4 regions of the Paenibacillus sp. FSL L8-0502 genome follow, and region 1 is predicted to be linked to each of the others. Evidence: predicted binding sites of a transcription regulator. Region 1 holds the regulator's gene; each other region holds the start of a gene.
The links. Region 1 encodes Rex, which represses fermentation and respiration genes when NADH is low (regulators of the CRP and FNR family bind a similar motif). Its sites were predicted from a motif close to TTGTGAAATATTTCACAA; they were not measured.

Region 1 (3,665 bases):
AAAGCCAGTCATCAGTTATTGCCGAGCTATGAACATCTGGTGATAGATGAAGCCCATCACCTGGAGGAAGTAGCTGGTAAACACCTAGGTATGCATATGAAATATTTCACACTCGTGCATACACTGACGCGACTGTTCAAAGACAGCAAGAATGGACAACTGCCTTCACTTCGTCAACAGTTGGCGAAATCGGGGCACGAGAAGTCGGCAGATTGGGCCTCAACTATCGACCAGCTGTATCCGCTCGTGTTAGAGGTGAAGGAAACTTGGGACCTGCTAAGCGACAAGCTGTTTGGCATGTTGCCGGAGCGAAGTGATGCGACACCGGGTGAAACAGGACAGTTTTCTTCCCGTCTCAAACCTTCGGCCAAGCCTGCAAAGTGGGATCAGGCGGGAGCTTTGGAAAATCAGCTATATGTAACGATGAGCGAAATTTTGCGCAAGGGCGACAAGCTGATGCTGGACGTCAAGGAAGAACATGACGATTATGCGGCGGATAGCCTTATTACAGATATCACGGGTCTGCTCAAGGATTTGGCGGGGATTCGAGAAAATTTGCGCTTTTTTATCCGACTCGATGATGAAACAACCGTATACTGGCTCGAGGCAAGCGGGCAATTCCGTAGTAAATCATTGCAATTTTATGCGGTACCCGTCGATGTGAGCCGCCAGTTGAAAGAAATGTTTTTTGACAAAAAAAGAAGCATTATTCTGACTTCTGCTACCTTGTCGGTAGATAAGTCGTTTCAGTACATGATCGATCAGCTCGGCTTACAGGAGGCCGCAGATCAAGAGCGGCTGATGACTTCGCAGCTCCCGTCACCCTTTAATTACAGGGATCAGGTGTTGCTGGTTATTCCACGGGATTTCCCAAGTGTGAAGGGCAGTGTAGGAGATGCGCATTTTGTAGATATGCTCGTTAGCTCTCTAGGAGCGACTGCTCAGGCGACACGTGGGAGAATGCTCGTTCTGTTTACGTCCTATCGGATGCTCCGGCAAGTGTATGAGCCGCTCAAAGAGGCCTTAGCATCCAGCGAAATTACTGTGCTGGGACAAGGTGTGGACAGTGGAAGTCGCAGCAAGCTAACCCGCCGGTTTCAGGAAGCGAAAGCTTCTGTATTGCTGGGGACCAGCAGTTTCTGGGAAGGCGTCGATATTCCGGGGAAGGCTCTGACTTGTCTAGCCATTGTTCGCTTGCCGTTTCAACCGCCGAATCACCCGCTGCTGGAGGCAAAAAGCGAACTGCTCCAGCAGCAGAAGAAGAATCCATTTATGAAGCTGTCTGTACCGCAAGCGGTCATTCGCTTCAAACAGGGATTTGGTCGGTTGGTACGTACAGCGAACGACCACGGGGTCGTTATCGTTTATGATACGCGTGTGATTGAATCCTATTACGGAAAGCACTTTTTGTACTCGTTACCGGGACCAAAAATGGAGCATATGCCATCGGAGCAAATGGTGCCCCGCATCGCCGAATGGCTCCAATCCGCCCCGGAGACAGAGGCATAACGGACGGACATAAGTATGTTCGTTACAATTAGGGGGAGCAAGTATGAAATCAGATAAAATTTCAGAGGCTGTCGTACGGAGGTTACCCGTATATTTACGTTATCTGAATGCACTGCACAAACGGGAGGTGGCTACGGTCTCTTCTCAAGAGCTGGGACAGAGGCTAGATTTGAACCCGGCCCAAATCCGTAAAGATCTTGCTTATTTTGGAGATTTTGGTCGGAAGGGTATCGGTTATGATGTTTCTTATCTCATTGAGAAAATACGCCATATCCTGAAAATCGACCAACAAATTAATGTAGTATTGGTCGGAGCGGGTAATCTGGGGCAAGCCCTTTCGAATTATAACGCTTATTTAAAAGACAATATGAAGATTGTGGCGGTATTTGATGCGTTTCCGGATAAGGTAGGAACCAAGATCAATACATTGGTCGTGCAACCGATGGATGAACTGGAAGCGACTGTGAAAGAAAAAAACATTCGAATCGGGATTATTACCGTACCTGATTTTGAAGCACAGCACGTGGCTGATAGGCTTATTGATAGCGGAATTGGAGCGATCCTGAACTTTGCACCGACTACTCTCAAGGCACCAGCCAACATTCGGATTCATGCCACAGACTTTACAACTGATTTGCTTAGCCTCGCTTATTATTTGGAGGACGGAAAGGAAGAAGCACAATATGACAGTGAATAAATGGATGATTAAAAACGGATCTTTTGCCGTAAATGGACCAGAAGCAGGGGTAGTCCATGGTTTTATGATTGTGGAGGATAGTCGTATTACTTATATTGGCGAAACCTTGCCTGCGGGTGAGGAAGAGACGGAAGCGATCGATGGTAAAGGGCTATTGTTTTTACCTGGTCTGATCAATACTCATGGTCATGCGGCGATGTCTCTACTGCGTGGGCATGGAGATGATTTGGCACTTCAAGTATGGCTTCAGGAAAAAATGTGGCCTATGGAAGCCAAGTTTACATCTACAGACGTGTACTGGGGTACGTCCTTGTCTGTGCTGGAAATGCTGAAAGGTGGAACAACAACCTTCCTCGATATGTACGATCATATGGATGAGGTGGCTCGTGTGGCTGAAGAGTCAGGTATTCGTGCAAGTCTGATGCGTGGAGCAATTGGACTATGTTCGGAGGAAGAACAGCGAATCAAGCTGGCAGAGGCCGTGACTTTTGCGCGTAACTGGCACGGTAAAGCAGACGGCCGTATTACAACGATGATGTCACCGCATGCGCCATATACATGTCCACCTGCGTTTATTGAAAAATTCGTACAAGCTGCGCATGATCTGGACTTGCCACTGCATACGCACATGTCTGAGACGATCGCCGAAGTAGAGCAAAACGTACGCGACTACGGTTTGCGTCCGGTTGCACACTTGGATAAGCTTGGCTTTTTCTCCCGTCCTTCGCTTGTTGCCCATGGCGTTCATTTGAACGACGAAGAAATAGCTTTACTGGCAGAACGTGGTGTAGCGGTTTCCCACAATCCTGGCAGCAACTTGAAGCTGGCAAGTGGTGTGGCAAGAGTGCCTGAATTGCTGCGTGCAGGGGTTACGGTTTCTCTCGGAACGGATGGTCCTGCCAGCAATAATAACCTGGATATGTTCGAGGAAATGCGTCTGGCAGCACTTATTCACAAGGGTGTATCCGGTGACCCTACGGCAGTTCCTGCAAGTGAAGCGCTGCGTCTGGCAACAGAATACGGTGCAAAGTCGATTGGTTTAAAAGAAGTAGGAGCGTTGGCAGCAGGCAACAAGGCTGACTTTATCGCGCTGGATCTGAATCAGGCACATTTCTTGCCGCGTACAGATCTTATTTCCCATGCGGTATACTCTGCAAGCGCCAAGGACGTGGCTCATGTGTGGGTAGACGGTCGTCAGGTTGTGAAAAACGGCGAATGCCTGACTATGGACGAGGAACGTATCAAACATGAGGCACAAGCCGCCTTTGAAGGGCTGCTGTCGCGCTAATTCAGGTGTCACATCCCCTTAGAGAGGAAGCACGGGTTTGAAAAATAAGAAAAAATGGATAGCGGTCGCCATTTTGGCCGTGATACTGATCCTGGTCAGCATTTTCTGGTATTATTCCTATGTTACTCAAGACCAGGTGGCTGAGAAAAATGCCGCTATCATTAAGGCCAA
Region 2 (3,665 bases), 160 kb from region 1:
GACAATGGGAATTTTGTTCCTACCCCTTCAATCTCAGCGACCAAAATTTTAGTTCCTGCTGGTACTGTAATACCACTCATTTCAGCAATTTTCACAGCAGACTGCCCGACAATAGCTGGGTTCACTGCACATTTCTCGACATTCATAGCTCCTTGAGTGAGCTTAGCTGCTTCTTCTTTATTTACAAAATAGCAACCGTTAGCGATCATCAATTTTTTCACTTGTTCGAAGATTGGCTCTTCGATAATAACCGCTTGCTCCGAAGCACAAATCATACCGTTATCAAAAGATTTCGAGAGGATAAGATCGTTCACGGCCTGTTTGATATCTGCTGTTTTTTCAATAAAGCAAGGCACGTTACCAGGACCTACACCAAGTGCTGGTTTACCGCAGCTATAAGCTGCCTTAACCATGCCTGATCCACCAGTTGCCAAAATTAGCGCCACATCAGGGTGGTTCATCAATACATTGGTCTTATCCATCGAAGGTGCTTCAATCCATTGAATACAATCGGCCGGAGCACCATGTTTAACAGCTGCTTCGAGCAAGACGCGGGCTGCTTCCGCACTACACGATTGAGCAGATGGATGGAAACCGAAAATGATTGGGTTACGTGTTTTAATGGCAATCAGCGCTTTGAACATCGTAGTCGAAGTCGGGTTTGTCACTGGAGTGATCCCCATGATAATACCGACTGGCTCTGCTATCTTTTGAAAACTGTCAAAATCATTGTCTTCAATGACACCGACGGTTTTTTCATTTTTGATACTATGATAGATATATTCTGTTGCAAACATGTTTTTGGTGATTTTGTCCTCGTACACACCGCGTCCTGTTTCTTCAACAGCCAACTTCGCCAGGTACATGTGTTTATCCATCCCTGCGAGTGCCATAGCTTGTACGATTTCGTCAATCTGTTCCTGATTCATACTCATGAAAGCTTGCTGTGCCCGGTTCCCCCGGTCAATCAGCGTTTGAATATACTGCTCTGCGCTTTGCTCTTTTTGAATAACCTCGTTTTTAACAGCCATTTCCCTCATCCTCCTGTTATCTCGTGTACTATCTCTTGTTCACGCACTGATCGTAACACAGCTTTTCAAGATATATTGTGATTTTTTTCACAATCTATTTAAAATTTTATTTTATGAAGTGAATTAAATCACAAAGTTTGGAATTCTGCCACTTTTACCCCCTCTTCTTGCCCCAAAAACTCATTGCACAAGTATATAATGAATTTGAATTGATCAAGTTGCAGATAAAAAACATAGGATACAAAGGGGAAATGGACGATGAGAAACCCTACAAATGTAATGGAAGCCCGCGGCAACACCTGTTGCTTCTCGGAGGCCAGCTTCAACCGATTGCAAGTAATGATGAAAGATCGAGTTATGCCAGAAAGCTCGCATCTGTTCTGGGAAGGAGATACAGCGGATAAGCTGTTTTATATTAAGCGCGGACGCGTGAAAGTAACCAAAACAACGGATGAGGGCAAGGAACTTATTCTATATATGTATCAAAGCGGCGATCTTGTTGGTCAAGCCGATCCATTTTTCGGTACTAAGCATTCCTTTTCTGCTGAGGTTCTGGAAGACAGTGATATTGGCGTAATCGATCATACAGATTTGGAACTGCTTATTTGCCAGCATTGTGATTTTGCGATTGACTTTATGAAATGGATGGGTTCACATCACCGCATTACTCAGACTAAGTTCCGCGATTTGATGATGTACGGCAAGCCAGGCGCTTTATGTTCAACGCTCATTCGTCTATGCAATACCTATGGTGAGCCTCACGGCGAACATATCCTGATTCATAAAAAAATTACTCATACTGACTTATCAAATATGATCGGTGCGACCCGGGAAAGCGTAAACCGGATGCTTAGTGATCTACGTAAGAAAAATGCAGTTGAATATGATAATGGTATGATTGTTGTCAAAGATTTGGAAATGCTGCAAGGTGTATGTCATTGTGAACTATGCCCTCGTGAGATTTGCCGGATATAATAAATCGTTTTTTTATGTAAAAGGGAGTGTTATAAGCCACTATAGCTTATAACACTCCCTAATTTATTTCCACTCCCCTACTTATACAGGAGCAGTAGCGAAGCATTTTAATGACAGTCCTTCTTCTGGCAACACTCTTTAAAACTGTAAGCATAGATAACTTAAATTCCCCATCTCATAGCTTCTATGGATAACCTTGGCTTTGTTTGCAGGATTGCCACTCCCCATTGCAATAAACAACGGTACAAAGTGTTCTGCTCTGGGTACGGCCTGGCGAGCATACGGTGCTTCGCTTTCATAGTGATCCAAAGCCTCTATATCTCTACTTTGTACTTTTTCAATAATCCAATCATCAAAATCTATAGCCCAAGGTTCTGTTTTCGTTTCCCCCCATTTGACGATACGCAGATTATGAACAGTCACTCCACTACCAATGACCAGAATATCCTGTTCTCCCAGTCCTCGCAGCACTTCACCAATAGCATATTGTGCTTTGGGTGAGAGATATGGATTTACAGAGATCTGAACTACCGGAATGTCTGCCTCAGGATACATACGATGCAACAATGTCCAAGATCCATGATCCAATCCCCTCACCCGATCAGTTTCTACGTCAATGCCCTTTTGTTCATATAATTTTTTCAGCTTATTGGCCAGTTCCACAGAACCATGTGCTGGATATTTCACTGTGTACAGTTCCGGTGGAAAACCGCCAAAATCATAAATGGTATCGTACACGTCATCCATCGAACTGATTGTCAACGTTTGTGTTTCCCAATGAGCAGTAAAGATAACTATTGCTTTAGGACGAATACTTTTCCCCAGTTGCTCTAAAAATGAAGTATAGTCCGTCTGTTCAATAGCAAGCATCGGTGAGCCATGGGCCAAAAATAAAGATGGCATCATATAAAGATCCCCTTATCATCAACAATTTATTTTATTCATCAAGTAACTTTATGTAAGTAATGATACATAAGTAATAGAGTCATGTCAACACAGATTTTAACATACACTTAAAGGTCAAAGATTCTATAAATAAAGATTGATATAGGTATAATGTCATAGTAATATGTAACTAATAAATTTTAAAATTTCACTTTATTTCGATACAAAGGACTGGTTTCTATGGAGATACATACTTCTAATTGCCCAAAATGCGGTTCCGTTTTTCGTCAAAACCTTAGAAACCTCTGTAGTACTTGTATTCAGGAAGAAAATATATTCTTGGACCGCTGTTCTAACTATCTATGGAAGCATCCTTCTACTCATACTCGCCAGCTCAGTGACGTAACTGGTACACCTATAGAATTGCTCACAGATTGGGTAAGAGCAGGCAAATTTCCCTCCACATACAGTCAGCTTGATTATCCTTGTGAGTCCTGCCGTTCCCCTATTTATGCAGGGAGACTTTGCCATTCCTGTCTGGGTACATTCCGTTCGGCCGCGCTGGATATTCAAACCCGTGTGCCCCGCCGTGCAACAGCAGCATTATTCTCAGTTGCAGGGCGCGCCAAAGGTTATTAAGCCTTGCTGCCTATGCACATCATTTCTGCAAAATGGATAAGTAGTCCTATACGCAAAATAAAAAACAGCCTTTTTCCTAGGAAAAGGCTATTTTGCTATGAAAAACGCTTATTTAGTTTGGTGCTCATCTAATCC
Region 3 (3,665 bases), 2.4 Mb from region 1:
AACAGAGGTCGGGTATAGGGTCTGTGCATAGGAATCCAATTGCTGGTTCTGTGCATTTTCCAGATGAAGCACCATGAGGGTAGCTTGAGAAGCTGGAATGGATTGAATATGCTTTTGCAAATAAGTGAATGCCTGAGATAGCTTGCCGGGTTGGCCTAGTAGCTGCTCGAAGGTCTTGGAGATATGTTGTACACTTTCTGCCTGAGATGTCGTAGTAGACGTCGCCGCTTGGGCTGATGCCGTATATCCCGATCCCATAGTCTGCACTGTGAAAGTTACTGCTGCGAGCATGAGATAGGCTTTGGTGATTTTTTTCATGATATAACCCTCCATTACGTTCTTTGATGTAACTGTAGTGTATAGGGTAAATGTATCGTGAGCATTCCATGTTGTATCCAACTTGTAAACGTTTGGGGAGGATAATGAATCCGATAAAAGAGTCCGAGTTAGGAGGAGCTAAAATCCTCCTTGTGAGCATAACAGCGCAAAAAAATAACCATTATCCCGGAGGATAACGGTTATTTGGGGGATGTTTAAGCGATTTTTCGACTAGGGTCCGCTGGAAAGGTATCTTTATTTTTACCAAACAGTCCACGCAGGAAGGGCAGTACCCAACGGTCAAAGCCAATTCTTCCGGCATTTGCGCCAGCAACTACGAGGAAGATTTCAAACAGCAGGTAGATTGCATTGGTGCTTACTGTACCCGAGAACAGGAACGAGAAGTTCATAACCATGGCCATCAAAGCAGCCAGTGTAGTCAATGTACCGAGAAGCAGGCCAACCCCGACCAAGAACTCACCCAACGGGATCAGGACGTTGAACAAACCTACATTCGGCAGGGCAAAGGCTTCGAGGAACGATCCCCACCAGCCTTGTACAGCGGGATGGTCTCCACCTGTTTTAGCAATGGCCCCCGAGATAAATCCGCCTGCATCGAATCCACCTGTCAGCTTTTCAAGTCCGTGAGTCATCCATTCATAACCTAGATAAACCCGTACGACAGTCAGCAACCACATTGCGACTTTGTTCTCACGTAACCAGCTATTAAACATTCAAACCACTCCTCTTTCTTAATCTATAATGTTGGTTGTATTTCATTTTGTTGGGATGATCATCTTTGCTACACCTTTATTGTAGTAGGTTCAGTTACAGTTATTTGTGATAAAAATCACAAAGTCTGAATATTTTTAAAATTTTAATGTCTTCAGATAAGTATTCTATAGAGAGGTCATGCTTCAATCAAGACAAAAACAGGAAATAAAGCTTATAATGAGAAAAATAACGAAGTGGAGGGATGAACTTGTCCGGGCCCATTTCCCAACGAAATCATTGGTTGCGTGTAATGGCCTCAGCTCTGTTATGCATGACGCTGATGTCTTGTTCTGCTATGTCCAATACGGGAGATACTGAACCCGTTCCTCAACCGACCAAGCATAAAACAGAGAAGGAGGCGCTTGAACCGCCGAAGGAGCAGTCTACTCCGGCATTTACAGCTCCGCTTACCGGTCTTCCGGTGGAGCAGCCAGTTTTGGAGCGACCGCTCGCTGTCATGATTAACAATGCTCCAGCAGCACGTCCGCAGGCAGGACTTAGTCAGGCAGATATGGTATATGAAGTTCTTGCAGAAGGCGGAATTACCCGTCTGGTCGCTTTTTTCCAAAGTCATGGCGGAGATGTAAAGGTTGGTCCGGTCCGTAGCATTCGTCCGTATTTGATTGAGCTGGGCGAAACTTATGGTGCGTTGCCGATACACGCAGGGGGAAGCACAGATGCCTATGCGATTTTACAGCAGCAGCGGAAGGAACATTTAGATGAGATTTCAAATGGAGGGGCATACTTCTGGCGAAGCAAAGATCGTCGTCCTCCGCATAATCTATACACGGACGTGAATAGACTGCGCAAAGGAAGCGATAGTAAAGGGTATGCTACGCATACGGACGTTCCAGTATATACTTACCTTAAATCCGGCGAAACCCCAGTTATGGTGGACGAGACTGCAACATCTTTACAAATCCGGTTTTTGCTTAAAAGCTACCGGGTATCTTATACCTATGATCCAGCGGATCAACAATATAAGCGTTTTGTGAACGAAAAGTCACATGTGGATCAAAATAATAACCAACAGCTCTCAGCAGCCAATGTCATTGTGATGAGCACCAGGCATCGAACGTTGGATGATGTAGGCAGATTAAGTGTTGAACTGGACGGCAGCGGAGAGGCCATGGTGTTTCAACAAGGACAGTTAATACAGGCTGAGTGGCAACATACGCCAGGTGATGCGATTCGTTTTATGAAGAAAGGGGTTGAAATTCCGTTAACGCCAGGTACATCCTATATACATGTGGTGCCTGCAGATACACCACTAAAGGAACATGTAACCATAGAAGTGAATTAGAAAACGAATTACACCTTTTTAGGAAAAAATTGTCGGATAATGAGCTTATATGTCGGGCACTGTATACGTATATCATGAAATTTGCTTTTACAAACATTACAAAAACATTGATGAGTGTGATAAGATAGCAAAGGTTGTCTATTGCAGTCGAAACAGGTTGCGGATATTTTCGTAAAGGGGTAATCGTTATGAGATTGAAGAAAAAGGATATATTCTTCGAGACGTTGGAAAATATGGCAGATACGATCGTGCAAGCAGCCGATTATTTTGCCCAACATACTTCAAATCTTCAAGATGTGACTTTGTTTACAAATGAAATGAAGAAGTATGAAAATAAGTGTGATGATTACACACACACGATTATTACTGAACTGAACAAGACCTTCATTACGCCGTTGGAACGCGACGACATCATGGAACTGACAACAACCATGGATGATGTGTTGGACGGTCTTGAAGCGACGGCTTCCCGTTTTTATATGTACAACATTACGGAGCCGGACGAGTATATTGTGCAGTTCGCTGATATTCTGCGTCAATCAGCTTACGAAATTCAGAAAGCTGTACATCTGCTTTCACAGAAAAAATTGCTGGCCATTCGTGAATACACTATTCGTCTGAATGATTTGGAAAATCAGGGGGATGAATTGTTGCGTATTTGCATCAAAAACCTGTTTGCAACTGTAACTGACCCTATTGAACTGATTAAACGCAAAGAATTGTACGAACGCCTTGAAACGACAACGGATTCATGCGAGGATGTTGCAAATATGCTGGAATCCATCATTATGCGTAACTCGTAAGGAGTCCTTTTACATGGATACAAGTTTACTGGTATTGGGTATTGTTATTTTTCTTGCTCTGGCATTTGATTTTATTAATGGGTTTCATGATACGGCGAACGCGATTGCAACTTCGGTATCGACCCGTGCATTGACCCCGCGACGTGCGATTATTATGGCTGCGGTCATGAACTTTCTCGGGGCAATATTGTTTACAGGGGTTGCGAAGACGATTGGTGGAAGTGTGGCTGATCCAACCAAGCTTACGAATGGAATTGATATCGTCATTGCGACGCTGATCGCTGCGATTATCTGGAACCTCTTAACCTGGTGGTTCGGTATTCCTTCATCCTCTTCTCATGCATTGATTGGTGCATTGGCTGGAGCGGTGTATGTAGGTGCAGGATCGGAAAAATTAAACTGGAGCGGCTTCATCGGGATTGTCGAAGGACTTATTTTCTCCCCGTTGATTGCTTTTGTTGTCGGTT
Region 4 (3,665 bases), 150 kb from region 1:
CACATAAATGGGGTGGACAATACCATACAGCGCATGGCCGCACGAATGCCATTTTGATGCCGCACGTTATTCGTTATAATGCGAAAAAACCGACAAAATTTGCTTCGTTCCCTAAATATTCGCACTTTGTTGCGGATGAGCGTTATGCAGAAATCGCGCGCATACTGGGACTGCCTGCACGCACCACCGAAGAAGGGGTTAACAGCTTGATCGAAGCGATCCGTAAAATGAACAAAACACTCGGTATCGAGGAATCGTTCCAACAAATCGGTTTCGATGCGAAAGATTTCGAATCACGTGTAGATTATCTGGCTGACCGCGCATTTGAAGATCAATGTACAACTGCGAATCCTAAGTTGCCACTGGTTACTGAGTTGGCTGATGTCTATCGCAATGCCTTCTACGGACGTTTTGACCAATAATATAATAGGTAAGAAGAGGCTTGTGAAAAAGCATTTTCTCGTTCAATACCGATGCAGGCTCTCTATATAGAGGGCCTGTTGGTTTGGGAAGGGAGGTGAAAGGCAAGGCTAAGGATATAGGCGCGAAGCTAGGGAAAATAAAGTGACAAAAATCACTCATATTGTGATTTTTGTCACATACTACACTCTATCATTATTCTACAATAAGGGTGTAAGAAAGGTCCCGACACTGAGCGTAAGGCATCGGTGAACAGGCCGGGCTCAAGAAATAGCTTTATCGTGAAAAAAATCACAAGTCCGGAAGACCAAACAATTTGGAGGGATTTACATGTCGGTGATTGAGAGAGAATTACAAGAGCAACAATCTGGCTGGAGAGGTTTTAAAAAAGGCAAATGGACTAAAGAAGTCAACGTCAACGATTTTATTGAAACCAATATCTTACCTTATGTTGGCAATGAAGAATTTTTGGTTGGTCCTACGGCCAACACAACTGCATTGTGGGATATTGTATCCGATCTTACCAAAAAAGAGTTGGCAAACGGCGGCGTGCTTGATGTAGACGTGAATACGCCATCCACTATTATTTCACATAAACCGGGTTATCTAGACCGGGATAAAGAGCAAATTGTCGGTGTACAAACAGATGCTCCATTCAAACGTTCTTTACAGCCGTTTGGCGGAATTCGAATGATGATCGACGCTTGCAAAGCCTATGGTTTTGAAGTGCCAGAAAGTATCATTGATATCTTCACTCATATTCGTAAAACTCACAACCAAGGTGTATTTGACGCTTATACAGATGAAATGAGAGCAGCTCGTAAAGCTGGTATCATTACTGGTCTGCCAGATGCATACGGCCGTGGTCGTATTATCGGTGACTATCGTCGTGTAGCTTTATACGGTGCAGACTTCTTGATCCAAGATAAAAAGCTGCAACTGAAAAGCCTTGAAGTTGATTCCATGGAAGAAGACGTAATTCGTCTGCGTGAGGAAATTTCCGAGCAAATTCGTGCTTTGAATGAACTGAAACAAATGGCTGCTGAGCACGGTTTTGATATTTCAAAACCTGCTAACAATGCGAAAGAAGCTTTCCAATGGGTATATTTTGGATATCTTGCAGCAATCAAAGAACAAAATGGTGCAGCAATGTCCTTAGGGCGTGTATCTTCCTTCCTTGATATTTACTCTCAACGTGATATGGAAGAGGGTACAATGACAGAAGAACAAGCTCAAGAACTGGTCGATCATTTTGTTATGAAATTGCGTATTGTTAAGTTCTTGCGCACACCTGACTATAATGAACTGTTCAGTGGAGATCCAACTTGGGTTACTGAGTCCATTGGTGGTATGTCCGTAACTGGAGAAACTCGGGTAACTAAAAACAGCTTCCGTTTCCTGCACACCCTCTACAATCTGGGACCTGCACCGGAACCGAACCTGACTGTACTGTGGTCGGAAAAATTGCCTGAAGGCTTCAAAAAATATTGTGCGAAAGTTTCTATTGAAACTAGCTCCATTCAGTACGAGAATGACGATCTGATGCGTCCGATTTATGGAGACGACTATGGTATTGCTTGTTGTGTATCGGCAATGAAAATCGGTAAACAAATGCAATTCTTTGGTGCTCGTGCTAACTTGGCTAAAGCTCTGCTGTATGCAATTAACGGTGGTAAAGATGAAAAATCTGGCGTCCAAGTAGGGCCTGAATTCCCAGCCATTACAGGTGAAGTTCTGGATTATGAAGAAGTGTTGAGTCGCTTCAAACCTATGATGGAATGGTTGGCAAAACTGTATATGAACACTTTGAATGTTATTCACTACATGCATGATAAATATAGCTACGAACGCATTGAAATGGCGTTGCATGATCGTGATATTCTCCGCACCATGGCTTGTGGTATTGCGGGTCTGTCAGTTGCTACCGACTCCTTGAGTGCCATTAAATTTGCAAAAGTTAAACCAATCCGTAACGAAAAAGGGATTGCTGTGGACTTTGAAATTGAAGGCGAATACCCTTGCTACGGTAACAACGATGACCGTGTAGATAACATCGCTGTGGAACTGGTAGAGAGCTTCATGAGCATGATTCGCAAGCATAAAGCTTATCGTAATGCGCTTCCTACTCAATCTGTACTGACTATTACTTCTAACGTGGTGTATGGTAAGAAAACAGGTACAACACCGGATGGACGTAAAGCAGGCGAACCGTTTGCACCAGGGGCAAACCCAATGCACGGCCGTGATAAAAAAGGTGCTTTGGCATCTCTGAGTTCCGTAGCCAAATTGCCTTATGAACACAGTCTGGATGGTATCTCGAACACCTTCTCTATCGTGCCTAAAGCACTGGGTAAAGAAGAAGAAACACGCAAAACAAACCTCGTTTCGATGATGGATGGTTATTTTGGAAGCCACGCACATCATCTGAATGTCAATGTGTTTGCTCGCGAACAACTGTTGGATGCAATGGAACACCCAGAAAACTATCCACAGCTGACGATCCGTGTTTCCGGTTATGCCGTTAACTTTATCAAGCTGACTCGTGAACAACAATTGGATGTTATTAACCGTACTTTCCACGGTACAATGTAAATAAGTATTACAATGACGCACGCATAGCGGATGCGGGAAGGATGATGCAACATGTTGAAAGGACACATACACTCATTGGAAACCTTCGGGACCGTCGATGGTCCCGGCATCCGCTTCGTGCTCTTTATGCAAGGATGCTTGTTGAAATGTCAGTATTGCCATAATCCGGACACTTGGGCCTTGAATGAAGGCAATCCAATGACCCTAGAGGAAGTATTGGCTGAAATTGAACCGTATTTAGCCTATTACCGTTCTTCGGGAGGCGGATTGACCGTATCCGGTGGAGAACCGACATTGCAAGCTCATTTTGTAGCAGAGCTGTTCAAAGAAGTGAAACGTCGCTGGAATTTGCACACGACACTGGACAGTAATGGCTTTAATGATGCGGGCCGTATCCATGATCTGCTGGACGTAACAGACTTGGTGTTACTTGATATTAAGCATATTGACAACGACAAGCATATTAAGCTTACAGGCAAGTCCAACGACCGTATGCTAAGCACAGCTCGCTGGTTGTCTGAGCAAGGGCGTAAAATGTGGATTAGACACGTATTTGTACCGGGTATTCATGATGACGAGCAAGATTTATTGAATTTGGGACGGTTTATCGGAACGTTGAACGGAGTCGAGAAATTCGAAATTTTACCTTACCA

Region 2: adhE (bifunctional acetaldehyde-CoA/alcohol dehydrogenase) is a predicted target of Rex. The motif match lies at 1,107-1,124, and genes of this name have one in related genera.
Region 3: NSQ57_RS04325 (DoxX family membrane protein) is a predicted target of Rex. The motif match lies at 1,157-1,174, and genes of this name have one in related genera.
Region 4: pflB (formate C-acetyltransferase) is a predicted target of Rex. The motif match lies at 700-717, and genes of this name have one in related genera.

What each region holds. Positions count from the first base shown of each region.
Region 1 is NZ_CP151958.1:3,353,602-3,357,266, reverse strand. Features, by position in the region: gene dinG (ATP-dependent DNA helicase DinG) at 1-1,509, shown strand, start outside; gene NSQ57_RS14325 (redox-sensing transcriptional repressor Rex) at 1,553-2,206, shown strand; gene NSQ57_RS14320 (amidohydrolase) at 2,193-3,494, shown strand; gene NSQ57_RS14315 (DUF5590 domain-containing protein) at 3,532-3,665, shown strand, end outside.
Region 2 is NZ_CP151958.1:3,512,190-3,515,854, forward strand. Features, by position in the region: gene adhE (bifunctional acetaldehyde-CoA/alcohol dehydrogenase) at 1-1,031, opposite strand, end outside; gene NSQ57_RS15145 (Crp/Fnr family transcriptional regulator) at 1,290-2,006, shown strand; gene NSQ57_RS15150 (class III extradiol ring-cleavage dioxygenase) at 2,145-2,912, opposite strand; gene NSQ57_RS15155 (hypothetical protein) at 3,231-3,530, shown strand; gene NSQ57_RS15160 (helix-turn-helix domain-containing protein) at 3,655-3,665, opposite strand, start outside.
Region 3 is NZ_CP151958.1:966,361-970,025, forward strand. Features, by position in the region: gene NSQ57_RS04320 (hypothetical protein) at 1-318, opposite strand, end outside; gene NSQ57_RS04325 (DoxX family membrane protein) at 534-1,052, opposite strand; gene NSQ57_RS04330 (DUF3048 domain-containing protein) at 1,301-2,395, shown strand; gene NSQ57_RS04335 (DUF47 family protein) at 2,584-3,198, shown strand; gene NSQ57_RS04340 (inorganic phosphate transporter) at 3,212-3,665, shown strand, end outside.
Region 4 is NZ_CP151958.1:3,507,365-3,511,029, reverse strand. Features, by position in the region: gene adhE (bifunctional acetaldehyde-CoA/alcohol dehydrogenase) at 1-422, shown strand, start outside; gene pflB (formate C-acetyltransferase) at 751-3,012, shown strand; gene pflA (pyruvate formate-lyase-activating protein) at 3,064-3,665, shown strand, end outside.